3 regions of the Lactobacillus sp. M0403 genome follow, and region 3 is predicted to be linked to each of the others. Evidence: predicted binding sites of a transcription regulator. Region 3 holds the regulator's gene; each other region holds the start of a gene.

What was found. The regulator NrdR, encoded in region 3, represses ribonucleotide reductase genes. The targets are predictions, from matches to a motif close to ACACNATATATNGTGT.
Region 1: the regulator NrdR is predicted to act here: its motif matches at 6,040-6,055, upstream of H3T48_RS02110 (deoxynucleoside kinase).
Region 2: the regulator NrdR is predicted to act here: its motif matches at 2,448-2,463, upstream of nrdJ (ribonucleoside-triphosphate reductase, adenosylcobalamin-dependent).

Annotation. Positions count from the first base shown of each region.
Region 1 covers NZ_JACFQV010000001.1:477,615-487,709, reverse strand. The annotation lists gene H3T48_RS02140 (NCS2 family permease) at 1-1,257, opposite strand, end outside; gene H3T48_RS02135 (Cof-type HAD-IIB family hydrolase) at 1,485-2,279, shown strand; gene H3T48_RS02130 (amino acid ABC transporter substrate-binding protein) at 2,280-3,107, opposite strand; gene H3T48_RS02125 (amino acid ABC transporter ATP-binding protein) at 3,126-3,779, opposite strand; gene H3T48_RS02120 (amino acid ABC transporter permease) at 3,795-4,436, opposite strand; gene H3T48_RS02115 (deoxynucleoside kinase) at 4,650-5,336, opposite strand; gene H3T48_RS02110 (deoxynucleoside kinase) at 5,348-5,998, opposite strand; gene H3T48_RS02105 (Asp23/Gls24 family envelope stress response protein) at 6,274-6,774, opposite strand; gene H3T48_RS02100 (DUF2273 domain-containing protein) at 6,795-6,983, opposite strand; gene amaP (alkaline shock response membrane anchor protein AmaP) at 6,995-7,549, opposite strand; gene H3T48_RS02090 (glucosamine-6-phosphate deaminase) at 7,712-8,437, opposite strand; gene H3T48_RS02085 (ATP-binding cassette domain-containing protein) at 8,625-10,095, opposite strand, start outside.
Region 2 covers NZ_JACFQV010000001.1:566,464-576,558, forward strand. The annotation lists gene H3T48_RS02505 (DUF4430 domain-containing protein) at 1-105, opposite strand, end outside; gene nrdJ (ribonucleoside-triphosphate reductase, adenosylcobalamin-dependent) at 140-2,374, opposite strand; gene H3T48_RS02515 (hypothetical protein) at 2,627-2,812, opposite strand; gene H3T48_RS02520 (YjjG family noncanonical pyrimidine nucleotidase) at 2,995-3,702, shown strand; gene H3T48_RS02525 (aldo/keto reductase) at 3,768-4,631, shown strand; gene proC (pyrroline-5-carboxylate reductase) at 4,656-5,420, shown strand; gene H3T48_RS02535 (ABC transporter ATP-binding protein) at 5,506-7,083, opposite strand; gene H3T48_RS02540 (D-2-hydroxyacid dehydrogenase) at 7,470-8,480, opposite strand; gene H3T48_RS02545 (exodeoxyribonuclease III) at 8,806-9,633, shown strand; gene H3T48_RS02550 (DUF3427 domain-containing protein) at 9,715-10,095, shown strand, end outside.
Region 3 covers NZ_JACFQV010000002.1:58,413-68,507, reverse strand. The annotation lists gene H3T48_RS02875 (amino acid ABC transporter permease) at 1-602, opposite strand, end outside; gene H3T48_RS02870 (amino acid ABC transporter permease) at 616-1,254, opposite strand; gene H3T48_RS02865 (transporter substrate-binding domain-containing protein) at 1,251-2,072, opposite strand; gene H3T48_RS02860 (amino acid ABC transporter ATP-binding protein) at 2,083-2,820, opposite strand; gene thrS (threonine--tRNA ligase) at 3,023-4,957, opposite strand; gene dnaI (primosomal protein DnaI) at 5,302-6,204, opposite strand; gene H3T48_RS02845 (DnaD domain protein) at 6,213-7,559, opposite strand; gene nrdR (transcriptional regulator NrdR) at 7,562-8,029, opposite strand; gene coaE (dephospho-CoA kinase) at 8,031-8,633, opposite strand; gene mutM (DNA-formamidopyrimidine glycosylase) at 8,630-9,460, opposite strand; gene polA (DNA polymerase I) at 9,473-10,095, opposite strand, start outside.

The DNA of each region.
Region 1 (10,095 bases), on a different contig from region 3:
CATCATAGGAGTAATTTCCTTACCACGTTTTGCTGCAAGCATACAGATTGGGTAAGTAATAAGGCCAAGAGCCAAGCCATCTGAAATTGAGTAGGTAAGTGGCATACCAGTTAAAATCAAGAATGCTGGCACAGCAATTTCCATTTTATCCCAATGAATGTGCGCTGTGTTTTGTGCCATTAGCACCCCAACGATTATTAAAGCAGGTGCCGTAACATGTGTAGTGAACAGGCCAAGCAATGGACTGAAAATCATTGAAATTAAGAAGAAAATAGCAACGAAAACTGCAGTTAAACCTGTACGTCCACCAACAGCAATACCTGCACTTGATTCAACAAACGCGCCAACTGGAGATGTACCCAAGACTGAGCCGACCATCATGGCAGTTGAGTCGGAAGCTAAGGCTTTACCTACGCGAGGCATTTTATTATCTTTCATAAAGCCAGCTTGTTGAGCTAAGCCAATTAAAGTTCCCGCTGTATCAAAGAAAGTAACAAGTAAAAAGGTTAGAACAACAACCCACATTTGCAGAGTATTGATATCTTTAACATGGAAAATTGCTTGACCAAAGGTTGGTGCGATACTAGGTGCAACTGAAATGATTTTGGTTGGTAGAGCAATTTGACCAGTAACAACACCAAAAAGTGCGGCCAAAATCATACCAATGAAAATCGCACCTGGGACATTCAAGATCATTAGAACAACGGTTACTAAAAGTCCAAAGATTGTAATCCAAACAGCCGGATCGTGAAGTGAGCCAAGGCCAACCAATGTAGATTTATTAGCAACAATAAGGCCACCGTCTTGCATTCCTAAGAATGCAATGAAAAGACCGATACCAGATGAAATGGCAAATTTCAAATCAGCTGGGATTGCGTTAATAATCTTTTCACGCAACTTGAACATAGTAATTAAAATAAAAATGATTGAGGCAACGAAAACGGCAGCTAATGCTGTTTCCCATGAAACATGCATACCTACACAAACTGTATAGGCAAAGAAAGCATTGATACCAAGTGCTGGTGCTTCACCAATGGGATAGTTAGCAACAATCCCCATTAAAGCTGTACCTAATGCACTTGCCAGTGCTGTTGCAGTAAAGACAGCACCTTTGTCCATTCCACTGGCACCCAAAACGCTTGGATTAACGAATAGGATGTAAGACATACTAATAAAAGTAGTCAGTCCAGCGAGAAACTCAACTTTAACACTGGTTTTATATTTATCGAGCTGAAAGTAGCTCTTAATAAAATTCATTTAATCTCTCCCACTATAATAATGTTCGTGTTTTATTTACATCTAACGACTATTTTAGTGTAGCATGCTGATATATAAAATCAAATGCGAATTATACAATGAAAAGCCTTACATCTGAGTGGGATTTAAGAATGAATAAGTTCTCTAACAGATTGACCGCAAGATGAAATAGTTTTTAAAATAAACTATCTTAGTAAGCTAATGAGTATAAGAAGGTTGGAGAAAAAATGGCTAAATTGTTGTTTTCAGATATTGATGGAACATTAATAAATACAGATTTAGAAATAACACCTAAAACAAGAGATGCGATTAGACGGCAAATCATTAATGGCAATGTTTTTATCCCAGTTTCTGCAAGAATGCCGCAAGCAGTGATGACTGCGGCTGGCCAGATAACTAAGAACTGTCCAATGATTGCATACAATGGCGCTTTAGTCTTAGATGAAATGGGAAGGCCAATATCTTCGCGCTTCATGAAAGCAGCCGAAGCAGCTGAGATTTGTTCATATATCGAAAAGAAAAATAATCAGACTACTTGGAATGTTTATAGTGGCTATGACTGGCTTTATTTCCCAGGAAATAATGTTGAATTGGTAAAAAAAGAGGAGCAGATTGTTCAAGTTAAAGCGACACCAAGCTCAATTGCTGAAGTTAAAAAACTTAAAGGTGTTCACAAGGTCCTTATTATGGGCAATCCAGAACAACTTGATCAAGAGCAAAAAGATCTGACTGTCGAATATCCAGACGTGGTCTTAGTTAAATCGGCTCCCAATTTATTAGAAATAGTTGTTAATGGTGTATCTAAAGGCGAGGGAATTAAAGAACTGGCAGAAGAATTTAATGTGAAGCTGACTGATTGTTGGGCATTTGGTGACAACTACAATGATGTTTCAATGCTAAAAACAGTTGGGCATCCATTTTTGATGGGTAACGCTCCAGCAGAATTGAAAAAGCAATTTGTAAATGTGACAGCTGATAACAACCATGATGGCATTGCGCAAGTTCTTGAGGAGCTTAGCTAATTACTTTTTAAGAAGTGGGGACTGTGCTTTATCCCCAAACCACTTATGATTAATTCTGTCTAAGGTTCCATTTTTAGCAAGAATATCTAATCCCTGGTTGATTTTTCGCTGTAAAGTTATATCACTTTTGCGCATACCAACGCCAAATTGTTCCTTTGGAAAAGAACTATCAATTTCAGTGAATCGTTCAGGATGCTTTTGACGCGAAATATAGTAATTGGCATAGGAACTATCAATTAACAAGCCATCAATTCGACCTGCGTTTAAGTCGATAAAGGCGTTAGTAAAGGAATCGTAGAGAATTGGATAGTGGTCTTTAATTCGGTTAGCAAGTACCTTTGGATAATCCATGACGTCATTGTAACCTGATGAACCAGATTGGGCGCCTAGTGCTTTATTTTGCATATCTTTAACACTGTTAATATGATTTTTCTTCAGTGCAACTATGACCTGTGTTGTATCCAAATAGGTTTTACTAAAGTTGACTTTTGCCTCTCTAGCAGGAGTTTTACTAAAACCATTCCAAATTACATCAATTGTTCCATTTCTTAATTCAGTTGTATTCATTGACCAATCAATTGTTTGGAAGCTGACCTTGATGCCGTATAATTTGAAAACTGCATTTGCTAAGTCAACGTCATAGCCGACTAGTTTTCCATCTTTTTGTTGAAAATCCATTGGGACAAATGTGTCGTCAACACCGACAACCACGTAGCTGCGATCCTTAATATGAGTCCAATTGTCAACTTTGCTAGCTTGCCTGTTAACCGAAATACCACTACAGGCTGATAAGATAAGAGTAAAAAGGATGGTGGTCAATAGTGCCATTAGACGTTTGCATTTCACTTAATCCACCTTCTTAAAATCTAACGCTTTAACCGTGAAAATCTGATCAGCTACTTGATGAGCAAAATCCATATCGTGTGTAACAATAATTTGTGTCATCTTATTATTGTTTTTGAGTTGTAAAATAATTTCACCGACTTTGGTACGTAATGCAGGATCCAGTGCAGAAGTTGGCTCATCATAGCATAGAATTTGTGGCTTCATTGCTAATGCTCGCGCAATCGCAACTCTTTGCTTTTGCCCACCTGACAGCTGATATGGATACAGTTCTTCTTTGCCCGTTAAGTCTAATTCGTGAAGCAACTGCTTAGCTGTCTGTAGAGCCTGGCTATTATCTTCTTTTAAAACTAATCTAGGTGCGAGTGTGATATTGTCAATGATGGTCAAATTAGGAAACAGTTCGTAACTTTGGAAAACAACACCGGTAATTTGGTTATCTTTACTCGGCTCAGTTGGATCAAATTCTTGATTGTTCCAGAGAAACTGACCAGAATCGACTTTTTCTAAGCCACTAAGGCACCGTAGAAGGGTTGTTTTGCCGGCACCCGAAGGTCCGACTATTGCTAATATTTCTTGATCAGGAATTGTTAAATTCAATTTATTTAAAATTGTTCGAGAGCCAAATTTTTTAGTGATATTTTTTAATTCAAGCATGAATCATTCCCCTTATTATTTCCACTTAGAATAACTGTGTTCGATTTTCTTTAAAATAAATGATGCAATACCGGTCATTAGTAGATAAATAATACCAACTAGAACTAATGGCACAAGCGTAACGTCTCGCGCAGTTGCAACGTTTCCTGCACGTAGGAGTTCACCTAAGCCAATAACATAAACAAGGGAAGTGTCCTTGACTAAGTTGATCACTTCATTGCCAATTGACGGTATAACAATTTTGCTTACTTGGGGGATAATAATATGTCGCAAAGTTTGCCATTTTGTGAGCTGCAGAACGTGTGCACTTTCATATTGGCCGACTGGCACAGACTGAAAACCACCACGGAAAATTTCTGCAAAATAAGCAGTGTAATTTAGAATAAAAGCGAATAAGGCAGCATTGTATCGTTGGAAAATGATGCCAATGATTGGCAGTCCATAAAAAATAAAGATTAGTTGTAGTAACAATGGCGTACCACGCATAATCCAGATATAAAATTTTAAAATAGCACGTATAATTTTAAAATGTGAGATTAAACCCAAACTAACAATGATTCCAAGTGGGATAGAAATGATCAAGGTCCATAAGAATAGAATCAGGGTCATTTTAGCTCCAGAAAGTAGAGAAGGCATGATTGAGATTATATAATTCATCTTATTCTCCTTTAAAGCGTAAATTGAAATAATGAGCAAAAAATTACATTTATGACAGAATAGCACATATTTTTTTAATAATAAAATGGTAATAGTGTAAAAAGTTATTTTAGACTGCTCAGCAAGAAATTTAACAAAATAAAAAGCCGTTTTTTAGACTAAATATCTAAAAACGGCTTTTCACTACAATATGCAAGTTGATTGCTTTACTGATTATGCATCGAGTTCGACCTTGGTTGGCTTATCCCATGATTCAGGTAATTTACCAATCTCTTTTAATTTATCGACAATTTGATTTAAAACAATCTCACGATCATGTTCATTGGTCATAAAATCAAGCTCATCACCATTAATTTCCATTTTAGGTGAATAATCATATTTTTCATACCAAGGCTTATAATAACGTAATAGTCGTTTGTAATAATCTTCAAGCGTTGAATCATAACTAAGCTGTTCGTACGGGCGACCACGCTTTTGAATACGTTTAAGCATCGTCTCGTATGAAACATTGATATGGACGAGCAAATCAGGGTTCTTTTTTGGCATATTTTTGAGCTCATTCATCATATTGTTTAAAAGCTCATAGTAAGTGTCAACTTCTTCTTTAGTTGCACGTCCAATATCGGCATTCATTTGGAAGAAGAGTGCATCTTCATAGATAGAACGATCAAGCACGTTATTATCGTCGGTTAATGCGTCCTTAATGCTGCGAAAACGTGTATTAAGGAAAAACACCTGAAGCAGAAACGCATACTTTTTAGGATCAGCGTAAAAAAGTGGTAAGACTGGATTATCGTCAACACTTTCGTAAAATGGCTTAGTTCCTAAATATTTGGCTAAAATACTGGTTAAACTGGATTTACCGGCTCCAATAGGGCCACTTAAAACAATAACTGTCATCACGTTCCTTCTTATTCTAGACTGCCAATTTCACGCAGCTTGCTATCTATTTGGCTTAAAACTTCCTTTTTAGCGTCTTCATCACCGATAAAGTCATACTTGTCACCGTCGATTACAATCTTAGGTGAGGCATCATACTTTTCGTACCAAGGCTCATAATAGCGAATTAAGCGCGCATAGTAATCTTTTAAACTGGGATCAGTCGAGATTTGCTCATAAGACCGACCACGCTTCTCGATACGTTTTAGCATGGTATCTAGTGACACACGGATATAAATCAAGAGATCAGGTTTTTTACTAGGATTTCCGGGGGTATCTTCCATCATGTTTTCAAGTAAACTGTCGTAAATCTTAAATTCGGTAGGATCAGCGACGTTGCTTTCCGCATTCATTTGGAAAAAGAGGGCATCTTCGTAAATAGAACGGTCAGAAACACTGTTTTTCTCTTTAACTGCTTGATTGATTTGCGCTAACCGGTGGTTAAGTAGATAGATGTTAAGTAAAAAAGTGTACCGTTTCATGTCCTGGTAATATAAAGGAAGAACCGGATTACTATCAACGCCTTCATAAAAGGCTTGAGTTCCTAAATGTTCAGCTAAAATACTGGTTAAACTGGATTTACCGGCTCCAATAGGCCCGCTTAAAACAATAACTTGAATCACGCTCTTTCTTAAATACAATATATAGATTAATATCTAGTTTAATACGAGATATAGTGGTAAACAAGAAGAAATTTAATTTGCATTGGGGCAAAAATGTCAAGTGATTTTGCATAGTGCAGACTAAAAAAATTGCTTATAATTTGATAAAGATATGTAAATATATATTTTCAAGATAAAAAGATTTAAGAAGTGTTACACGTGAAACTAAAGTAAAACAAAAAGTGAAGTGCATAGTTTGAAACACTTCACTTTTTGAATAGGTTGGTTGAGACACGTTACTTAACGCGATCTTCTTTCTTTTCTTCTTTTTTATCTTCAGCCTTGTCCTTTTGATCGTCAATCTTTTCTTTGGCGTCTTGAGTGGCACCGGTTAGACGATCTTGCAAGCTGACAGAGTCCTTTTCATGCTCTTCCTTAGTCTTGATATCAACTACTGTGACGTTAACCTCAACAGTATCCAAGCCGGTCATTTCTTTAACCTTGTCATAAATCTTTTGTCTAATTTCGTCATAAAGTTTAGGAATGTCAGTACCGTATTCTGCAACGATTTCAATATCGACAGCGACTTGTTTTTTACCCACTTCGACGTTAACACCATTAGTTACGTCATCACTGTTAACAATCTTATCAGCTAAGTTAGAGAAGAAGCCGCCATTAACAGTTAATAGTCCTTTAACGTCTGCCAAAGCAATGCCGACAATCTTTTGGATTACTTTAGAGTCATATGTTAAGTCGCCTTTAACTTCTTGTTTTGAGTTGTTGTTATTTTGTACCATAATGATTAAATTCCTTTCATTTAATGTTGTTGTTTACTTACCAAGCTTTTTAGCAGGGGCCAATAATGCCCAGCTAGAAAGCCTAATACTAGTAGCACAATGACAAAAATAGTTTTAAAAAAGCCTAATCCCAAAAAACAAAATGCTAGTAACAAGCCGATTACTGCACCGCATATTTCTGGGAGGTGTTCCTGCAAAATTTTATTCATTTTTGCCTCCTTTATTGAACGCGTGTCTCGGGCTTATCAGAGTTTTGATAGTTAACAAACTTAATTTTGATTTTTGGTTTCTGCTCGATTCCCAAAAGTTGACTAAGATTACCTTTAAGCTCTTCAAGGTATTGCTCAAGAACAGCATTAACGTTGTCGCCATGTCCTAAATTGCCACTAATCCTAATTTTGATCTTATGATTAGTAAGCTTAGAATCAACTTTTGCTTTATTAATAAAAGGTAATTCAGATAAAGAATTCATGACGTAACCGTTAATCGCCTTACTATTAACTCTGACTTGTCCATCGCGCTTATGAATTAAGGTGAAGTAGCGCTGAACTGGCCAGAATAGAATGATTAATAAACTAATGATTAAAGCCAAAAGAACAATGGCACTAGCACCGATTAGATACCATTCGAAAATGGGATTTAATGTACCCATTTTGGGGATGCTAAGCCTTAAATACTTTTGCCAAAAACCGCTAGTTTCCCATAAGAGATAAATTGGCAGAGGCAGTAGTAAAAGCAGAAAAACTACCAGTAACCATTTTTTACTTCGTTTCAATTTATCACATCCTCTCATGCTCTAACCTAATCATAATACGGATTATTTTGTTAGCGTTAGTGATATGCACCTGTTTATATACAGCGCTAATACGAAATATTAGTGGCACAAAAAAACGATGCAAGTTTGCATCGTTTTTAATCTGTTAGTTAAGTTGTCTAATTAGTTCTTTGATTCTTCACTGAGCTTACTTGCAGCAGCATCGTCAATAATTAATGTGACATTAGAGTGGTTTTGTAAAACGGAAGCAGGAACGTCTTCAGTTACAGGACCTTCGACCATTTTCTTAACGGCATCAGCTTTATTTTCACCAAAAGCCATAATAACGATTTCCTTTGCACTCATGATGTTAGCAATTCCCATACAAATTGCTGATTTTGGCACATCATCAATATTGCTGAAAAAGCGGGAATTAGCTTGGATAGTACTCTCAGTTAACTTGACTTCGTGAGTAACAGAATCAAAAGAAGTGCCTGGTTCATTAAAAGCAATATGACCATTTTGACCAAGACCTAATAATTGAATATCAATTGGGTTTTCTTCAATGATCTTGTTGTAGTCATCAGAAGCACCTTGAGGGTCGTTAATGGCTTTAATACCGTCTGGAATATATGATTTCTTGAATGGCTTCTTGTCAAAAAGATTTTTTTGCATAAAGTAGTGGTAACTTTGATCATTATCAGGAGTTAAACCAGTATATTCATCAAGGTTGATACTAATAAGATTGCTATTATCAAGATCACTTTGAGTCCATTCGTTGTATAGAGCTACAGGGGTAGAGCCAGTTGCTAAGCCGATTACCTTAGCACCATTTTCAATGCTCTTTTTAAATAGCTTAAAACCTTCAGTACTACCGTTTTCTTTGTTGTTTGTAATGATAATTTTCATAGTTGAGCCTCCAATTAAGTTAAATTCATTATAAATTGGTATATGCCAATTTGTCAATTAGCTTTGTTAAAATTTTTTTCACTACTGACGCGTTTTTAACTAAGGCCAATTTTGATAACAAAAAAGTCTCAAATAATGTTTGTTTCACATGTAACATTATTTGAGACTAATTAAATGAAATTAGCGACTATTCACTTCTTAGTGCAATTGCGGCATCTTTCTTAGCTGCCATTCTTGCAGGAAGATGTCCACCTAGCATCGTTAAGATAGTAGAAATAACAATTAAAATCAAGGCGTGCACAGGATTTAATTGAGCAACATTTGCTAAGTCAGTCATTGAATATAAAATGCTGTTGATAGGGAAGACGAGTAGTTGAGCAATTACTACACCTAAGACACCTGAGAATATGCCAAGGATAAATGTTTCTGCATCAAAGACGCGTGTGATGTCTTTCTTACGAGCACCTAAGGCCTTTAAAATACCAATTTCTTTTGTTCGCTCCAAAACTGAAGTGTAAGTTAAGATACCAATCATAATCATTGAAGTGACAAGTGAGATTGCTGCAAAGGCAATTAACACAGCTGTGATACCACTTAACAAACCACCTGTCATAGAGGTAACGGCACTCGACATGTCAGTGTAGATGATTTTATCTTGTTTCTTTTTACCCTTATTCCATTGATCAAGGTAATCTAAGACTTTGTCTTTCGAATCAAAGTCATTTGGATAAATCATGATACCAGCAGGAAGAGAAGAACCGCCAATCGATTGCATCATCAGCTTTTTAGCACTGGCATTCATGTTTTGACCAGTCATTACATTACGGTCAGATTTCTTTTGTGCCTTTACAATAGCTGAATTTTGATTCTGCTTGATAACCTTAACAGCTAAACGATCACTATATGCGATTCCGCTTGATAATAGAGCCATTGAATCCTTATTCTTTGGTCTTATTACACTAACAATGCGTAACTTGATTTTGCTATTGTTGTACATTGCTTGGTCAGGTTTTTGTGGCACAAACATACCAGTAGGTAGTTCTTGATAATAGTCATTATTGTCGACTACTTTGAATTCTTTACCAATTAACTTATTAAAATCAAGTTTTTCATCTGCCTTAACTTTAATGCCCAAGTTCTTCAGAATGTTAATGTTAAGGGAGTTCTTGTTATCAACGACCATAACTAAATCAGTTGGCTTGGATGGCCAAGCGCCAGATAGTAATTGGTAGTTATCCTTTAAAAAGTTACCCTTTTTCTTATCTAATGAGGTTGGAAAGACGGTTGAACCCATAAAGGACATGCTTGCTGCTTGAGACTGCATTTGCTCGTACGCTTGAGAAGCAGCCGTGCCAGCAGGTAGCGGTGAAAATTGAACGGGCTTAACCTTACCATTTTCCTTACCAATTAAATTGAGGTTAACACCAACTTGATAAGAAATATTGTTAGCATATTCAGGATTAATCTTCTTTACGTAATCGACGTATTTTTGCGTAATTTTATTTTTATGTGCCGATTGCTGTAACTTGTCCTTTTTAGCAGTTAAATAGCCACGATTTTTGACGTTCTTTTCTGAATCATCACGGTCACTGATACTATTAACGTCCGTGGCCGTTTGCGAGATTGTAACAGGATATTTGGCAAGTGCCTTACTCATC
Region 2 (10,095 bases), on a different contig from region 3:
AGCAGCGTCAACTTGTTGAGCATTTTGGGTGCTGCCATAACCGGCAACAGTGAAAGTAAAGATAGTAGCGATTCCAGCAAGAACTGATAATTTGTTTTTTTTCATGATAAAACTCCTATTTTTAATACATAAATTTAGATTATTTAACTGGACAAGCGCCCGATTCACAATCGGTTTGATCAACTAGCTCGATGTCTTTTTGATCATCATGTTGTTCAGCAAAGACAGTAGCAACATCGCCAGATATTTTGGCTTTGCGCTCTTCGTATGTTTTCTTATCAATTGGTTCTTTTGGCGCTTGCTCCAAAGATCCACCATAGTAAGGAAGAAGAGACGTTGACTTGATGACGTTACGATATTGCTTAAATAAAGAGGTGATCTTGTCACCTTCATTGCTTTGGAAAGTGACAGTACAACTAACCGCATTATCGGACCAGTAGGTTTGTAAAAATGCTTGAGTTGCAAACTGTTCTTCAATTGAAACAGTACCTGCAGAAGCAAAGTTTTTGCTGTCTGCATGAGCTGCTCTTAATGGAAATTCTACACAAATAGTATTTGGTGAATAGATATCTGGTTCTGAGTAGTAACCACAAGCATCAAGGGCTTTGAGTAAAGGATCTGAGGCTTGGAATCTGATTCTTTGAATTAGGTAGCCAGCGTAGTGGAAGTGCATACCTTCAGAAGCACCTGCAAGTTTAGCAACAGTACCAGATGGTTTAACAGTGGTGTGTTTGATAGAAGGATTGCAATTTAAAGCCTTACTGTAGTCTTGATCGGCATCAATTACTGCTTGATATGCTTCTTCGACCATTTTGATTCCCTTAGGATCATAAATTGGCTTTTTAATTTTTGCGCCTGTCTCTTCGTCGATACTGTCTTCAAAGCCGGTAACAACCCGATGACCTAAATCATTTAAGAGCCAATCTTGGATACCTGACATTGAAACACCGATTCGTCTGTTCTTGTAGATGATGTTGCGGGAAACTTCCCAGTCGTATTCACTAAAAGTTACACGCTTGGTATAACGGGTAGCCAGTTTGAAGACCTCTTTTAAGTCCCAACCTTGTTCTTCAGCAATGTAAGGAAAAACTTCAAATAAGTTACATGGCTCACCGTTGGCTAGTGAAATCTCACCACATGGGTTTGTTCCTTCAACTTCACCATCAATGCCTTCTTGATAACCATCAATAATACGGCCGTAATTACGTGACAAGTCTAAGTTAACAACACCAGGTTCACCGTTTTCTCTAATACCAGCGGCAATTGGTTCGTATCCATCGAATTTAGCGTCAATCGCAACGCTATTGTTTGAAGCCCAACGGTGATGATATAGCTTATCTTTATCTTGCTTCATTGTGATGAAATCTTGATCATCGTTAGAGCCTAATGCTAATTCAGCAGACCGTCTAACATTTCCTGCAACAACAGTTTTCCCGATTAAGTTGCAAATGTCTGTACCATCAACTGAGGTGATTTTTGTACCAACACGATTATTGATAATGTCGTTAATCTCAAACAGCATTTCGACCAATGGCATTGGGCCAGAAGCAGTACCACCAAAACCGTGAATTTTTGCACCGTAAGGACGAATACCACTGATGTCTAAAACCAACTTCTGTTTATTTTCAGGATTGGTCTCCTTAAAGTGCATATCAATTAAACGAGCATTAGCTAAAACCCAACCTTCACGGGTGTCAGGTAAATCGTAATAGATATAGTCATCCGAATTTTGATTTTGCTTTACCCACTCACTTTTATCAGTTGCTCCAAGCTTAACGGAGTCGTCATAAGAAGCACTAGCCTTATCGATTACAATCGTTAAATCGATTTTATTGTCAACTGAGGGAATTTTTTGGATATTGTCTTGAACGACGGAAAAGCCAACGCCGCCACCTTTCATCAATTGGTCAAAGACGAAAGAAAATGGCATTGAAAGAGCTTCTTGATTTTTGTCCAAATAGTCAGGCACGATATGACTATCACCATATTTCTGTGGTTTGATAGCAATAAACCAGCAATTGTTTAAGGAATCACCATTACGTCTTTGGTAATCAGTCCCAGAAACCCACAAATTCCGTCCTGACGGAGTAGAAGCAAGGCCATAAATAAGCTTGAATAAGCGCTTAGCCTCGTCTGTCAGTTCCTCAACCACATCTTCAGAAGGCGAATCAGTTAAGCGTGGATCAAGGTTAATGTTGCCCTCCACAACACGTTTAACTGTTTCGTCCCATTCTTCAGCGCGATTATATTCAGGAAGCCAGCGTGCATAAGTCCGCTTGTACGTGACCCAGCCAAGTTCTCCCCAGTGAGGCGAAACATTTTGTTTCACTTGATCAATATAAGCCTGATCCAAGCTTATTCTTGCATTTTTCATATACAAAATATCTCCTCATAAAATAACATTTTGTTTCACATACACATCATGTATGGTGTCTAAAAAGACTATAACACAATATCTTGTATTTACCAGCGGATATGCAGCAGTCAAATCCGAACAAAAAAAGATGATTTAAGGCGGCAGTAGGAGAAAAAGATTTTCAAAAAAATCATATAGCAATCAGCGTATAGAAAAAGCACAATAAACTAAAAAAGCTTATTGTGCTTCAAAAAGACTAATAAAAAAGAGTTAACGACCAATTGCTGTGAAGAGCAGGAGAAGCATTCCTCCCAAAATAGCAAAAGGAATTAGTAAATGAATAAAGAAAATGAAGATTAAACCGCATGCCAGTATAAATAATAAAATTTTAATTATCCCAACACCTAGTTTAGCCAGTGCCCAGATCAATGCAAAAATTAGTAATAAAGTAAGCATACTAGTATTTCCTCCTGATTTATTTTGGTAAGCAATTATACCTCAAGCGCATTTACTTAAAATGAGTTTTACCTAAATTTAACAAAAAGATAATTATGTTTTTTATGAGTAATTTACTGGTATAATATTTTTCCGTAGCAGTATTTATTTCCCGGGAAATAATTGGAAAGGATGAAAAATACTTGCGTTTTAGACAAATTATTTTTGATGTAGATGACACACTAATCGATTTCGCGGATACGGAGAATTTCGCGCTCCATCGCCTTTTTAACGCGCATCACTGGCCACTAACAGAGGACTTGCAGCGCCGTTATCACTCATATAATCAAAGCTTATGGCGCCAACTTGAAACTGGTGCATTAACATATGATCAATTGAGCGAAATGGTTTTTCATAATTTTATCAAAGAAAACTATCATATAAATGTTGATGGACTTGCCGTTATGGATGAATATCGTTCATACTTCGGTCAAGCTTATAAGTTGCTACCTGGTGTAGAAGATACGCTTCGCTTTGCCAAAAAGAGTGGGTACGAGTTGACCATTTTAAGTAATGGTGAAGTCTATATGCAACGCCATCGCTTAGAGCTAGCTGGAATTAAGAACTATTTTAATTTGATTATTACTTCTGAAGAAGCAGGTTATTCAAAACCTGATGCTCGAATTTTTGATTACTTTTTTGACCGGGCGGAATATGGTCCTGAAGAAACAGTATTTTTTGGAGATGGTTTACAATCAGACATTTTAGGTGCAGAAAACTATGGTTTTAGCAGTGTCTGGTATAACCATCGCGGGCGAAAAAATAACATGAATTTACATCCTTTGTGTGAAGTGAAAACATATCCCGAATTCGTGAAACTGTTAAAAAATGACTTTGAAAGAATTAATTAGCAATTTGTCAAATTTGATGTGGCAGCATATATATTATTCGATATAATATAACAGAGGTGAAAATAATGACTGTCAAAATTAGTTCTTTAAATGATAGATATTTTTTAAATAACGGAGCTAAGATGCCTACTATAGGTTTCGGAACTTGGCAAACGCCAGATGGCGATGTTGCCAAAAACTCCGTTATTGATGCAATTAATGCGGGGTACCGTTTGATTGATACTGCTGCTGCTTACGGCAACGAGGAGAGTGTTGGTAAGGGCATTAAGGAAAGTGGTATTAACCGTTATGATTTATTTGTTACAACTAAATTGTGGAATGATAAGCATGGCTATCAGGAAACAATTCAAGCAATTGACGAAAGTTTAGAAAAACTAGGGTTAGATTATCTTGATCTGTACTTAATTCACTGGCCAAATCCAAAAGCAGTGCGTGATCATTGGGCAGAATTAAACGCAGAGAGTTGGCTCGCAATGGAAGATCAGTACAAGGCAGGAAAGCTTCGTGCGATTGGGGTTTCAAACTTTAGACGTGAGCACATGGATGAATTACTAAAAACCGCTTCTATTCGTCCAGCTGTCAATCAAATCTACTTAAATCCGAGTGATATGCAGGAAGACGTTGCTTCATATAATAATGAACTTAACATTTTAAGTGAAGCATATAGTCCATTAGGAACAGGCGGCTTAATTGGAAATAAAACTGTTAGTGAAGTGGCTGAGCATTATGGTAAAACTCCTGCTCAAGTACTCTTACGTTGGTCACTTCAACATCAGTTTGCACCACTTCCAAAATCTGTTCATACTGATAGAATAAAAGAAAATGTAGATATTTTTGATTTTGTAATCGATGAAGAAGATATGAAGACTTTGGACGGGTTGCATGGTGCTGCTGACCTTGCAACTGATCCTGATAAAACAAACTTCTAAAGTTAACAATTAAGGTGAAGAGCAATGAAAATAGGATTCATAGGTACCGGTAAAATAGGTAAAGCAATTATTTTGGGCTTATTGCAAGGAGATATCGCTAACCAAGATATTTATGTTTTTGGTGGTGGACATCCATCAGCCGAAAAAATTGCAGCTGAATTGCACTTGAATTTAATTAATGACTATGCAGACTTTAAAGAATGTCAGGCTGTCATTGTTGCAGTGGGTGGTTCAGTAGTGGAAACTATTTTTGCAGAACTTGGTCAAAAATACCATGGCATTATCTTATCCACTGGTGGTGGTGATTTAGAAAAGGTAAACCATGAATTACCTAATGGCTCTTCTTTTGTCAAAATTGTGCCAAATACACCAGTTCAAATCGGTGAAGGAATTACAGCAATTAGTTTTGCTGCAGGAGAAAAGCCTGAAGTAATCAAGACTGTAAAAGATCTGTTTGAACAAATGGGTGATGTTTACGTTGTGCCGGCCGACTTATTAGGCATTTATGGTACTGTCGCAGGTTGTACTCCAGCATATGTCGATTTAATGATCGAAGCACTGAGCGACGCAGCCGTTCAAAATGGGGTAAAACGAGCAGAATCCTACCAAATCATTGAAAAAATGCTCTTAGGGACTGCTAAATTAGCATTAACTAGTGGTAAGCTTCCTGAAGAATTAAAAGATGAGGTTACTACTCCTGGTGGCTCTACCATCAGAGGCGTTAATAAGTTAGAAGAAAAAGGTTTTCGTGGAGCATTAATTCAGGCACTTAATGCTTCGGCTAAGTAAAAATTAGCAAGATTACTTAATTATAGGAAGACAAAATAAAAGGCACCGAGTAAGTAAAATCGGTGCCTTTTATTTTGTCTATTGTTTACTTAGCTTGGTAATCCGCTAAATTGATTACCTGGTCATACTTGTCTAAATCAGCAACTTGATAGTGATGAATTACTTCTACAAAGGTTAAATTTGAATCCAATAATATTTGATGAATTGCGGCTGAAGTGGCTTGATCAAGCGAAGCGTTGATTTCATCAAGTAACAAAATTGGACGTTTTGATAAAATTGCTCTTGCTAATTCAATTCGCGCTAATTGCCCACCAGATAGCTTGTCGGCGTTATCCCCTAATTGGTAATCAAAGCCTTTCTCTTCTACCATGGTATCTAACTCTAATTGCTTGCAAACTTGCTCAACTTCATCCACAGGTAGTTTTTCACCTAACGTTAAATTGAACCAAAGTGTATCAGCAAAAATAACCGGTGATTGACTGGAATATGCAAATAGATTTGATATTTGATTAGCTTTGACTTTTTGATTATCAATTAAAATATTTGATGCTGTTCCGAATTTATTAGACATCATAAAATACAGCAAAGTGGACTTACCACTGCCAGAAGGACCAATAACTGCTATCTTTTCTCCAGGTTTAATAGTTAAATTAAGTCCACCGAAAAGTTGTTTTTTGTCCCTTTCTAAACAAATATTTTGCCAACTTGCTTGTTTAGTGAAAGTGCAGTTGATTGATGACTCTTTGGTATCTGCCAAGTCTAAATAATAATTAACCTTTTTCACAATATCTTTAGTCGTTGATAAGTGATTGCGTTCTTCTAAAATTTGCATAATTGGTTTAATAAACGAATTTGCTAACTGAACAATTGCAAATAGGACACCCATCGTTGTTTGTCCGTGTAATACCATTAACCCACCTAAATATGCTGGAATAACAAACGTACCATAAATTCCTACAAAGCCGACAATTGTTTGAATATTATTACTCAGCAGATTCATCTTACACAGAGCTTCTTCTAATTTTGAAACTTTGGGTAAATTTGAAGCAACAGCATTAGCTTGCTTGTGATATAGCTTTAATGAATCGGTTCCTGCTAAGATGTTTTTTATTTGACTGACATACCTACTATTAGCTTCGGTCCACTGATTTGAAGCTTTACGTATCGGCTTTTGTAATAAACCTGAAGCTAGTATTGGAAGAGCAGAACCGATTAGGAAAAATATCGTCAAAATCGTATTAATATATAATGCGTAAATTAATGAAATCACAACTGTCACAAAATAAAAGGCAATATTAATTTCGGCATTGAATCGGTTAGTTTCTAACAATTTAAAATCATTGGTTAAAAAACCTAAAGCTGAAGCATTATCTTCTTTAGACGTTTCTAACATTCCTGCGAGAATTTTGGTTCTCAAACGGGTATTGACTTCCTGAACAGCATTATTTTTTAAATAATTGTAGCCTAACTCAGCTACTAAAACGATTAAGAATAAAATTAGGGCAACTAAAAACATGTGAGGAAGCGCATGCAAGTTTTTATCCGCTAATGCATTTGTCATAGTTTCTAACACGTAAGCCATCACGATATTTTGTGTGCTAGCAATTATGCCAAGTACTACAAGCGCTGCAAGCTTCCATTTATTATAATATCTAACAATCATAATTTCTCCTTGCCTAGTATTAGTAGTAATTGCTTATTTTAAATCATTAACTAATAATTAAATTTCGGTATTCACTAGCTCCTATCCAGTGATTAGGAGAAGAAGAATAAGTTGTTCTAAATTATTGTAGAAATCTTTCCGATAATTAAAAGTACCTTCTTTAAAACTGATAATAAATTCATCATTTTAATATAATACCATTCTTTATATTAAAAATTAAATATTTTTTAATTTTATATACTGTACTTACTGTTTTTAACTGCTCTTAGCAAGATTACTTAATAATGAAAGACAAAATAAAAGGCACCGAGTAAGTAAAATCGGTGCCTTTTTATTAAAGTCAAATCATTAAATGTGTTTAAGAAGGGAAATAAGTTTTTATGAAATTAAAATTCTTTATCCAAATCAACTGGAGTGTCAGGAGTTTCACCCTTGATTAACTTCAAGTTGTTGTCAAATGAGTTGATAACCATGTTACGAACAGCGTGTGTTGTGTAGAATGCTGTGTGAGGAGTTACCAAAACGTTTGGACGAGCGATTAAGTCAGCTAAACGCTTGTCAGGTAATTCTTTATTAGAGAAGTCTTCGTTAAAAATACCAACTTCACCTTCATAAGTATCCATTACGAAGCCGAAGATCTTACCTGAATCAAGGCCACGAATAACTGCATCAGTATCAACAAGAGGACCACGTGATACGTTAACAATAACAACGTCATCTTTCATCTTCTTGATTGATTCGTCGTTAATCATGTGGATGTTTTCAGGAACATCAGGTACGTGAAGTGAAATTACATCAGATTGAGCGTAAAGTTCATCTAAAGTATCTACATAGTAGCCCTTCTTCTTAAGAATAGGGTTTTGGAAAATATCGTAGGCAATAACTTTTGCGCCAAAGCCTTCCATAATTTTCATGAATACTTGACCAATATGTCCAGTACCAACAACACCAACAGTTTGGTCACGAACTTCACGACCAATTGTAGGAGCCCAACGTAAATCATGCTTAGCAAGCTTTTCGTCCATAGCTTTATCTTGACGTAAAACTCTAGCTGCTTGAATAGCTGCATGTTCAGCAATAGCATCTGGTGAGTATACAGGAACATTAGTTAATTTAAAGCCAAGTTCCTTAGCCTTCTTTAAGTCAATGTTGTCGATACCAACGTTACGGATTGACCAGTTACGAATACCAAGTCTGTCTAAAGCTTCAATTGTGTCAGCTTTGTAGTCTAATTGTTGGTAAGTAACAACACCATCAGCACCCTTAGCTAATTCAGCAGTTTCAGGTGTTAAAAGTTGATCAGTGTATTCAACATCAACATCTCTGTGAGCGTCGCTCCACTCGCGAACATAAGGCTCTTCGTCTTTACGAATCGCATAAGCATAAATTTTAGTCATAAAATCTAACCTCCAAAAATCGTTATTACTTTCTCTTGTGCTATTATACACTTGTGCTAACTGAATTAAAAATATAAAAATGTGAAAAAGATAATTTTCGAAAAAAGTTGATTTTTCAATAAGCGCTTACATTTATTGAGTACCAACTAATTAAGCTAGAATACTCATTTAAATAAGTTTTTCTAAAAGTCGTGAAATTGGTAACAATTTTTCTTTTATGTAAATAGTGCAACTATTAATAATATTAGGTAAATTTTTCAATGAATCTTTGTGCCAGTCATAAAAAACTATATAATGTAGAAGACGGTTTTAAAAGGAGAAAAAAATGATCTTAATTTCATGGAATATTGATTCATTGAATGCCGCTTTAACGGGGACCTCTTCAAGAGCTGAGGAAACACGCAAAGTTTTGGCAAAAATACATGATCAGGATGCAGACATTATTGCAATTCAAGAAACTAAATTGCGTGCAACTGGTCCAACTAAAAAGCACTTAGAAGTTTTAGCAACGGAATTTCCTGAATATGAAATAGTGTGGCGTTCTTCAGAAGAGCCAGCACGTAAAGGCTATGCCGGAACAATGTATCTATACAAAAAGGAACTTAAGCCCGAAGTGACTTTTCCAGAAATTGGTGCTCCAGAGCCAATGGACCAAGAAGGTCGCATTATTACATTAGAGTTTCCAGAGTATTTTGTTACCCAAGTTTATACACCAAACTCTGGTAATGGTCTGAAAAGATTACAAGAGCGTCAAATTTGGGACGAAAAATATACTGAATACCTAAAAACTTTAGATGATAAAAAACCAGTTTTGGCAAGTGGCGACTATAATTGTGCGCATGAAGAAATTGATTTGAAGCATCCAGATAATAACCATCATTCTGCTGGCTTTACCGATGAAGAGCGTGCAGGCTTTACTAAATTGCTTAATGCTGGCTTCACTGATACTTTTAGAGAAATTAATGGTAATGTTGAAGGTGTTTATTCATGGTGGGCTCAAAGAATTAGAACTGCCAAAGCCAATAATTCTGGCTGGAGAATAGACTACTGGATTACAAGTAACAGAATTGCTGACAAGGTAAAGCGTTCAGAGATGATGGATACTGGCGCACGTGCCGATCATTGTCCAATTTTGCTAGATATTGATTTGTAAAACATAGATTAAAAGAAATCCATGAATTTGGATTTCTTTTTCTTTTTATTTATTACATATAGAAGGTTTTGAGGAAATTAGATGAATAAACCGTTGCAAGATGCGATTCTTAATGGCTTATATGATCAAACGTATCCGGGGCATGAACTACTCAATCCCCAGCTTTTGCAGAATACGAAAGATTCTAATATCTGGTTAACTATTAGGCAAGAACTTTTGAGCTGCCAAGGCTTTACGTGGGCAGTTGCATTTATTACGCAAGATATGCTTGTGCCATTCAAAGTAGTAATGGCTGATTTAGCTAAAAAGGGTGTCTCGGGTACCTTAATTACGGGTGATTATCTTGCCTTCAACGATCCAAAAGTTTTCCATGAACTCTTAAAAATTGAAAATTTAACGATAAAAATCGCTTCTCCACGGGGTTTTCATGCCAAAGGCTACCTTTTCCAGCATGAAAATTGG
Region 3 (10,095 bases):
ATAATAAAATACAGCAAGGTTAATGCTGCAAACATTGGAACAATGTAATTAGCATTTTGACCATAGATGACCTGAGCATGTTGCATCAATTCTGGAACAACGATAATTGTGGCAAGAGAGGTATCCTTAATTAAAGAGACAAATTGACCAATAATCGTTGGGATCATATGGCGGTATGCTTGTGGCAGTATGATGTACCACAATGCTTGGACAAAACTCATCCCCGTCGATCTTGCCCCTTCCATTTGCCCCTCAGAAACTGACTGTATACCAGATCTAACAATTTCAGCTAGCATGCTTGATTCAAAAATTGTCATTGCAATGATTGCCGAAGTAATTGCACTAGGGCGATAGCCAATTTTAGGCATTCCAAAATAAGTAAAGAAAATAATTAACAATAAAGGAAGGTTACGAACCAGATCAATTACAAAACCAACAGCGGCTGAAATAAATTTGATTTTTGAATACCGTATTATCCCTAATACCGAACCCAAAATAAAACTTAAAACAATCGATACTAATGAAATATATAATGTAACGGCCAAACCTTTAAGCAAGAAGCCAAAGTTTAGCCAAGATAATGCGTCTATCCATGTTTGCATATCAGTCGCCTCCCTACGCTAATTTCTTTTCAAGGTACCGCATGTAGTAACTTAACGGCATCGTGATGATTAAATATAGGATTCCAATAATGAAGTAACTATTCATTGTGTCAAAAGTTACGGATGCAATTGCATTGGCTTGATACATTAAATCAAAGCCAGCTACAAAGGCTAAAATTGAGGAATCCTTAATAAGGTTAACGAACTGATTACCTAATGGTGGAATGACAATCTTCATTGCTTGCGGCAAGATGATGTACTGCATTGCCTGTTTATAAGTCATGCCAGTCGATCTGGCACCTTCCATTTGACCACCAGATACTGATTGAATACCTGAACGAATTATTTCAGCAATAAAAGCTGAAGTGTAAAGGAACAGTCCAATTGTACCTGCTGTAAAACCATTTAATTGAATAATATACTTTGGAACTATTAGATAGAAAAACATCACAATAATCAACAAAGGAATATTACGAAAAATTTCTACATAACCACGTCCAATTTTGTTAGCAACTTTATGAGGAATTACTTCTAATAAAGCAATAAATATACCGAAAATCAAACTGAAAACTAAGGTTAAAAAACTAGCTAAAAGTGTCCAGCCAAAACCCACAAAAAGTTCGTTACTAAAGTGATTTAATATGTTAATCATTTGTAAAACATCTCCTTATAGTTGAAACCGGGAACTTGGCCAAACCACTTTTTAATTAAGCGATTATATTCACCACTGCGTTGGATTTTATCAACTGCGCGATTAATTGCGCGATGAAAAGGTTCCTGATTTTGGTTAACCGCAATACCATAAGGTTCTTTCGTAAAAGTGCCACCTCTTACTTCTAAACTCCCCGCACTTTGTGCAGCAAGTCCATACAAAATACCATTATCACTAGTTAGGGCGTCACCTTGATGTGATTTAAGGGCAGAAACAGCTTGACCGTAATCTTGCATTGCAACAACTTTAGCTTTAGGTGCAACTTTTTTAATTACTTCAACCGAGTTGTCACCGACGATTCCTATCACAGTTTTACCATTTAGGTCACGCACACTTTTAACATCAGAGTCCTTATTAACTAGCAATGATTTACCAGCCCTAAAATATGGCTTAGAAAAACTAATGATTTTTGCTCTCTCAGGCGTAATCGTCAAAGTTGCAATTACTGCATCAACATTACCGTTTTTCAAAAGTGGGATTCTTGATTGCGATGTTGCTAAAGTAAATCTTGCTTGGCCCTTCGGTCCCAAAATCTCTCTAGTAATGGCTTTAGCCATATCGATATCAAAACCTTTTTCCTGGTCATCACGAATATCAATTAGACTGAAAAGCTTTTTGTCACCTTCGACGGCCCATGTAATTGTGTTAGATGAACGGACATTTTTTAAAGCGGATTGATCTGTTACGCTTTTCCCGCAACCAGTGAGCATTAATGCACTGAATAATAGAGCAATTGGCCAGATAATTTTTTTCATCATGCCAACCTCCTTAGTGCGAAATGATTTTACTCAAAAATTGTTGTGCACGTACTGTCTTAGGTTGCTTAAAGAAGGCTATACTTTCGTCATCTTCAACAAGATGTCCTTGATCCATAAAAATCACGCGATTAGCTACTTCTTTAGCAAAACCCATTTCATGCGTAACAATCAATGATGTCATTTCACTTGCAGAGGTTACCTTTTTTATAACCTGCAAAACGTCATCAATCATTTCAGGATCAAGTGCAGAAGTTGGCTCGTCAAACAGCAATAACTTAGGTTTCATTGCCAAGGATCTAGCAATTGCAACACGCTGCTTCTGTCCACCAGAAATTTGTGCAGGCATGTTTTGGGCCTTATCTGCAAGACCAACCATGTCTAATAGCTCCATCGCCTGCTTTTTGTTTTCCTCTTCAGGCATATGACTAACTATTCTTGGTGCCAACATAATGTTTTCTAGTACATTTTTGTTTGCATAAAGATTGAAGTGTTGGAAAACCATCCCGACATCTTGACGTAAACGATTGGAATCCGTTTTAGGATTGGACAAGTCTTGATTATTAACAATCAGCTTTCCACCTTGAATCGATTCTAACCGATTTACTGTCCGAATTAGCGTACTTTTACCTGACCCCGAAGGACCAATTAAAACGACCGTTTCACCTTTGTCTATTTCTAAATTAATATCGTGTAAGGCGTGAAATTTACCATAATATTTTTGCACGTCGTGGAATTCTATCATTGACATATAAATGCTCCTTTGTGTTCGATCAACAAAAACACATCATACTTTTCTTATCAATTGATTTAAAAAATCAAAAGTGCATCCCCGTCAACACTACGTTTGTTACCCGACTTGCAAAGTTCCAGTATATTAAAAAATTAAATGTTTATGTTGTCACCCTATAATCTTTGATTTATCGATAAATACTTTTTCAATTTCTAACTACCTATTTTTTTCTTGAGTATGACTTAACATCTTGATCAATTTCTGCAATAAATTCGTCAAAACTCTTTACAATTTCTTCTTCAGTTCCGTAACGACGAACGTTAACGCTGTTAGAAGACATTTCTTCATCACCTAAAACTAAGGTATATGGAATCTTTTGAGTTTGAGACTCGCGAATCTTATAACCCAATTTTTCATTTCTTAAATCTGCTTCAGCTCTAAAGCCACGCTTGTTAAGTTCATCGCGTACCTTTTTCGCATATTCAGAGTGTGCATCAAGGTTAACTGGAATTACTTCTACTTGTACTGGTGCTAACCAAGTTGGGAACGCACCCTTGTAAATTTCAATTAAGTAAGCAATGAAACGTTCCATTGTTCCAACAATTCCACGGTGAATCATAACTGGACGGTGCTCTTCACCATCTTGACCAACGTATGACAAGTTGAAGCGTTCTGGCAACATGAAGTCAAGTTGAATGGTTGACATGGTTTCATCCGCACCTAAAGCAGTCTTGGTTTGAATATCAAGTTTAGGACCGTAAAAGGCTGCTTCACCTTCGGCTTCAACATATTCAAGTCCCATGTCATCCATTGCCTTCTTAAGCATTGATTGACTTCTTTCCCACATTTCATCATTTGCAAAGTATTTTTCAGTGTTCTTTGGATCACGATATGAAAGTCTGAAGTAGTAATCAGTAATATCAAAGTCCTTATATACTTCCATGATTAGTCTCAGAATCTTGGTAAATTCTTCTTGAACTTGCTCAAGTGCAACGAAAGTGTGACCATCATTCAAAGTCATTTCACGAACACGTTGCAATCCAGATAAGGCACCTGATTTTTCATACCGGTGCATCATACCTAATTCAGCGATTCTGATTGGTAATTCACGGTAAGATCGAATATGGTGCTTGTAAATTTGAATATGTGAAGGACAGTTCATTGGCCGTAATTCAAGCATTTCACCATCACCCATATCCATTGGTGGGAACATATCATCACGATAGTGTGCCCAGTGTCCAGAAGTCTTATATGCATCGACATTCATCAAAACTGGGGTATATACGTGTTGATAGCCATCGGCAACTTCTTTATCAATAATGTAACGTTCAACAACACGGCGAATAGTTGCACCCTTTGGCATCCAGTATGGTAAGCCAGCACCAACTTTAGGATCAACGAAGAATAAGTCAAGATCACGTCCGATTGTCCGGTGATCACGTTCTTTAATATCTTCACGGCGTTTAATATCTGCATCCAAGTCTGCTTTCTTAAAGAATGCTGTACCTGAGATTCTTTGCAGCATTGGATTGGATGACTTGCCCTTCCAATATGCACCAGCAACAGATAAAAGCTTAAATTGTTTAATTTTGCCAGTGTTTGGTAAAAGTGCGGCAAACCCAAAGTCAACAAAGTCACCTAACTTGTAGGCCTTAACTTCATCGCTAGTTTCTTGATTTAATAGCTCAAGCTTAAATGGATCATCTTTAAAGATTTCTTCCAATTCAGCCTTAGGCATAACAACACTTTCAATTTTTTCGCCTGCTTTAACTGCTTTCTTAACAGCATTTTCAAGTTCAGGTAATTCATTGACTTTAATTTGATTTTCCTTATCGGTGTCAACAAAAAAGCCATCTTCGCCTGCAGCATGTTCACCAAAACGTAATTCTGGATATGCTTTTTTAGCAACTGCTTCAAAAACAAATGCTACTGTATCACGTAAGACGTTCAAGCCTTCTTCATCTTTATCAGTAATAATTGCTACATTAGCATCACGATCGAGTTGATAATCAACCGGTTGTAATTGTCCGTCTACTTTACCAGCAAGTGCTGCTTTTCCTAGTGATGTTGAAATACCATGTGCCAAATCACTAATTGTAATTGCTTGATCAAAATCACGTTTTGATCCATCTGGCAAAATAACTGAAAAACTCATCTATACCTCCGAAAATATAAAAAAACGCCCCAGTGCATCACTGCACTGGGACGTTATTAGCGTGGTTCCACCCAAATTTCAAGTCAGATATACGAATCTAACTTCTCAAATTAAGTTGATAATGGAACTCACCCATTTTAATTACTTTTTAAGTTTGAATGAGTGGGGTACATCTACATTGAACCACTTCCAGAATAATGTGATTCTCTCTGACTTGAGCTGCATCATGTTCATTCAATTAAGATAATTATACATATCTAACATTTTTTTGCAAGAACTTTTTTAATAAAAATCACAAAAAGCACTTTTTAGTTAAGTGCTTTTTGTTTTAACTTATTTTTAATTTAGCGTCGTCTATTAGGACCAGAAACAACGACCTCTTTAGCCAAAGTCCGTACTCTTTCCATTAGTCTTGCAGCTTTAACTGGATCTATTGCATTTTTAGTCTCCTTAAAATGTTCTTCCAAATCGTTCATCGAGAAATTGGAAGAAAAGAAAGTCGGCAATTGATTGTCCATCCTGGATTGCAGGATTACTGCTAAAACTTCGTCACGAGACCACTGACTGAGATTTTCAGCACCAATATCATCCAAAATTAGTACATCACAATTTGAAATTCGCTGTACCTCTTCCGGCAGGCTATTATCATTAAAATGACTTGAAAGACCGGCAATAAAATTAGGCACATGCATGAAAACAACACGCTTATTCATCAATGCAAGTGAATTTGCCAAGCCAGCAAGAATGAAAGTTTTACCTACTCCAAAACTACCTGATAAAAATAGACCTTTTTGATGAATATTCTTAGAGTACGCACTCAAGAATTGACCAATATCAGCCATTGCTTGCTTTCTTTCAGGCGTTATCTCAACTTGACTGAGTTTAACATCATGCAAACTGGTTGGCAGATCAATTAAACGCAGATTCTTTCTGGCACTAACTTCCCGATCATGTTCAATCTTACTGTCTTCAGGAACGTAAGTAATATCAATCGCATTAGTATTTAGAATCAACTTCGGTTTAAAGCCTTGTGTGACTGGATCCTTTTTATTTTGTTGAAACAAATAAAATTCAAAAAGAGCAGACATACTCTTATCAATCATTTCATCCGTTATTTTGTCCTGATGAGCGCTAATGAACTGACTGACAGCCGGTTCAGTTAAAACTTGCTGCCTAATCTGAGCTGGATCAATTTTTTTAGCTGCTGGATGATTCTTTCCAGAAATAAATTTATTAATCGGTTCCATAGATTCACCTACTTCATGCCATTTTGGTCTTCAAAGTTCTTGAAAAAGTTCTTTAAATCTGCCGAAGAAACGTCTGATTTAACTGTAGCTTTTTTCTTGCTCCAGTCTGTTGCCTTTTCAACCCTTTTTGCCTGAGTATAATGAGGATATTTTCCTTTATTTTGCTCACGTTTGTTCATATAGTCAAGTGCTTGCTCACCTGTCTTGACACCATGTTGCAACCAATCATGCAGGATTTTATTTGCTAAACGATAGGAAATATTCGGTGCGCTTTTTAGACAAGCGTAGGTCAAAAGATTCAGCAATTCAGCTGGTATCCCTTTTTCATTATATAAACTGTCAAGGACATGATATTCGCTAGCATCAACATAATCATGACGTTCAGTTTTTAGATAATATAAAAACTGAGCTGGAGATTTACTCTTCGCAAGTTGTAAAAGTTTTTGTTCTTGTTCACTAAAATGCGCATTTGAAGGACTAGCTTCTTCAGTACGCGTAACTCTTTTAAGTTGATCACGTGTTGTTTGAGCATGGATACTGTTTGCGATTGTCTTTTTAATTAAGGACATATCAAGCTGATAGTCTCCGTGTAAGCACGACAAAGCCTCATCAACAAATTCTTGTTCGGACAAACCATAGGTGCGCATAATGGCCCGAATTGCTTGGCGGTTGCAATCAATTTCTGTCTCCGGAATCTGATAAATCTCAAACTGCTGCTTCATAAAATCCCAGTCAATCTTGTCATCTTGTTTGATACTTGCCTTAACAGGTTTAGGAATCTGGTTTTCTTGAGCAGCCTGTTTCACTTCAATTGAAGGTTCAATTGCTTCTTGATCAGGTAAACGAAAGACGTCCATGAATGAGGCAGAAACATCAGTTGCGGTCGCTAAGCCATTAGGTTGGTTTAAGTTCTGACTACCTTCTTGGGCAAAAACATGACTCAGTTTTTGAAATGCGCTAACACCAATTTTTTCCTTAAGCAAACTGGCTAAAAGAGGAGTAGCAAAAAATTCATTACTACTTGGCACCTTTGCTAGCTGAAAAACTAGTACCTGACCCATAATTTCATTTTCAATCATGCGTGTTTGAATCAAACCAGTACCTTCAAGCTTATGCAGCGCAATAAAAAGACTTTTAAGGTTGCAATCAAGCTGTTCTTGTAACGCGTATAAGCCAGTTGAATCAGATAGCATTGCACCAGAATTATAGTCTTCATTCAGACTAAGATACATGGAAAGAGCAAGAGAGCCAATTAAAGGCTGATAAAGCTTTACTAAAATACGAATATCAGCTGGATATAGGTCAATATGATTAGCAATAAAAAAAGGTTGTTTGGGATTATCTGTCTCAAACATTTCTAATTTCCTTTCTCTCTTTTAGCAATCATATCCTCCATTGTCTTCATGAAACTCGACATATCTTTAAATTCGCGGTAAATCGATGCAAAACGAATATAAGCAACATCATCTAGTTCAGCTAATTCATCCATTACCAACTGACCAATTTTTTTCGAAGATATTTCACTTACACCTTGCTGTCTAACCTTGTTTTCAACGTGATCAACTAGTTCTTCAAATTGTGCACTGGTAATTGGGCGCTTTTGTCCAGCTGCCATTACACCATGCAGAATCTTTTTACGATTAAACGGCTCTCTAGTATTATCATTCTTAATTACTAATAATGGCGTTGTTTCAATTCGTTCAAAAGTAGTAAAGCGAAAGCCACAGTTTTCACATTCTCTTCTGCGTCTAATTGCACGATTTTCATCACTTGGACGCGAATCGATTACACGTGAGGCATTTTGCCGACAATTAGGACATTCCATCTTAGTCCTCCTCTTTTAGTTCACATAGCAGGTTTGCTAATTTAGTTTCTAGCTCTTTTATTGTACCAGTATTTGTGATGACATAATCTGCTAATTTTTCCTTTTGCGATAGCGGCATCTGTGTTTTTATTCTATTTAAAGCCTCAGTTTTATTTAGGCGATCACGTGTCATTAATCGCTGCACTTGCAACTCCTCTGGAACCGCAATTAACAAGGTTTTATCGCAATAATCTTTCACTTTAGTTTCAAATAGTAAAGGTGCATCTACAATAACTACTGGTTTTTTAAAAAGTTTATTTTGCGTAATTTTATCTTCAATTTCGCTAAAAATCAATGGATGTGTTATCTTGTTAAGCACATTTAGCTTACTTTGATCATTAAAAACAATTTGTCCTAACTTTTTGCGATTAAGTGTCCGATCAGAATTTAAAATATCTTGGCCAAAGTAACTAATCACTTTTTTATAACCTAACTGACCGATATTTAAAATGTCATGTGCAATCACATCGCTGTCAATAACAGGTAAATTGCGCTTAAGGAAAAAAGCATCTGCCGTGCTTTTCCCACTTGCAATTCCACCTGTTAAGCCAAGTACTAAAGTCATTTATAAATTACCTGACAGTGGGGACAAAATGTAGTCCCTCGGCCCGAAACTTTTATTTTTTCTAGTGGTGTGTCACAACGAACACATGGCTCACCCTTATGACCATAAACCTTGAGCATTTCCTGAAAACCACCGGTTTTTCCGTTAGCGTCAAGGTATGTATGAACCGTAGTTCCTCGTTCCTCAATTGCCAATTCAATTAGAGAATTAATGTTATCGTGAAGCTGCTTAATTTTGGTTTTTGGTAGTGCATTGGCCATACTTAAAGGATGAATTTTGGTTTCCCATAAAACTTCATCAACATAGATATTACCTAGTCCGGCAACCACTGACTGATCAAGAAGCGTATTCTTAATACTCTTTTTCTTGCGCGCAAGTCCCCTAGTAAAAGCAGCAACTGTAAAAGCGGGTGAATTAGGTTCTGGGCCCAGTTTACTGATACCAGTTATTTCTTTTTCCGTTCCAGTTTTAACTAACTGCATTCTACCAAATTTACGAACATCGTTATATCTCAAAGCTGAGCCATCGGTAAAAACAAACTGAACATGATCATGCTTATCTTTTTTCGTATTTTCTTTAACTAAGCGATACTTGCCTTCCATGCGCAAATGAGAAACTACCGTCAAGTTCCCACTCAACCTAATCAACAAGTACTTCGCATAGCGATCAATCGTTTCTATTTTCTTATTAACTAATTGCTGTTCAAATTCTTGCGAATCACTGGCAATAATTTTGGGGTACCACAACGTAACTTTTTTTATTGTTTTTCCTTTAATCAGTGGTAATAAGGTTCGACGTACCGTTTCAACCTCTGGCATTTCTGGCATTACTTATACTCCTTATTTGGCATCAAACCAGTTGTGACCATAACCTGAATCAGCAACTAAAGGAATATCTAATCTAACTGCTGATTGCATTACTTCAGGCACAATCTTCTTAATTGTTTCAAGCTCATCTTTTGGAACATCAAAAATCAATTCATCGTGAACCTGGACAACCATCTTAGTCTTCAAGTGCATTTCATCTAACTTTTGCTGCATATTAATCATTGCAATTTTAATAATGTCTGCGGCAGATCCTTGAATTGGTGAGTTGATTGCAGTTCTTTCTGCAAAAGAACGGACATTAAAATTCTTCGCATGAATGTCAGGAAGATACCGACGTCTATGCATAATGGTTTCCGCATAACCCTTTTCACGAGCAACTTTCACCGCTTTATCCATATAATCTTTAATTTGTGGATATTGTTCAAAGTAGTTATCAATAAATTCTTTTGCCTGCTTACGACTAATATTTAAGTTTTTAGACAGGCCATAATCTGAAATACCATAAACAATACCAAAGTTAACTGCCTTTGCACGGCGACGCATTAATGGTGTTACTTCATCGGTTGACTTTAAGTGGAAAATTCTCATTGCAGTATGAGCGTGGATATCATAACCCGTTCTAAACGCTTCTTGCA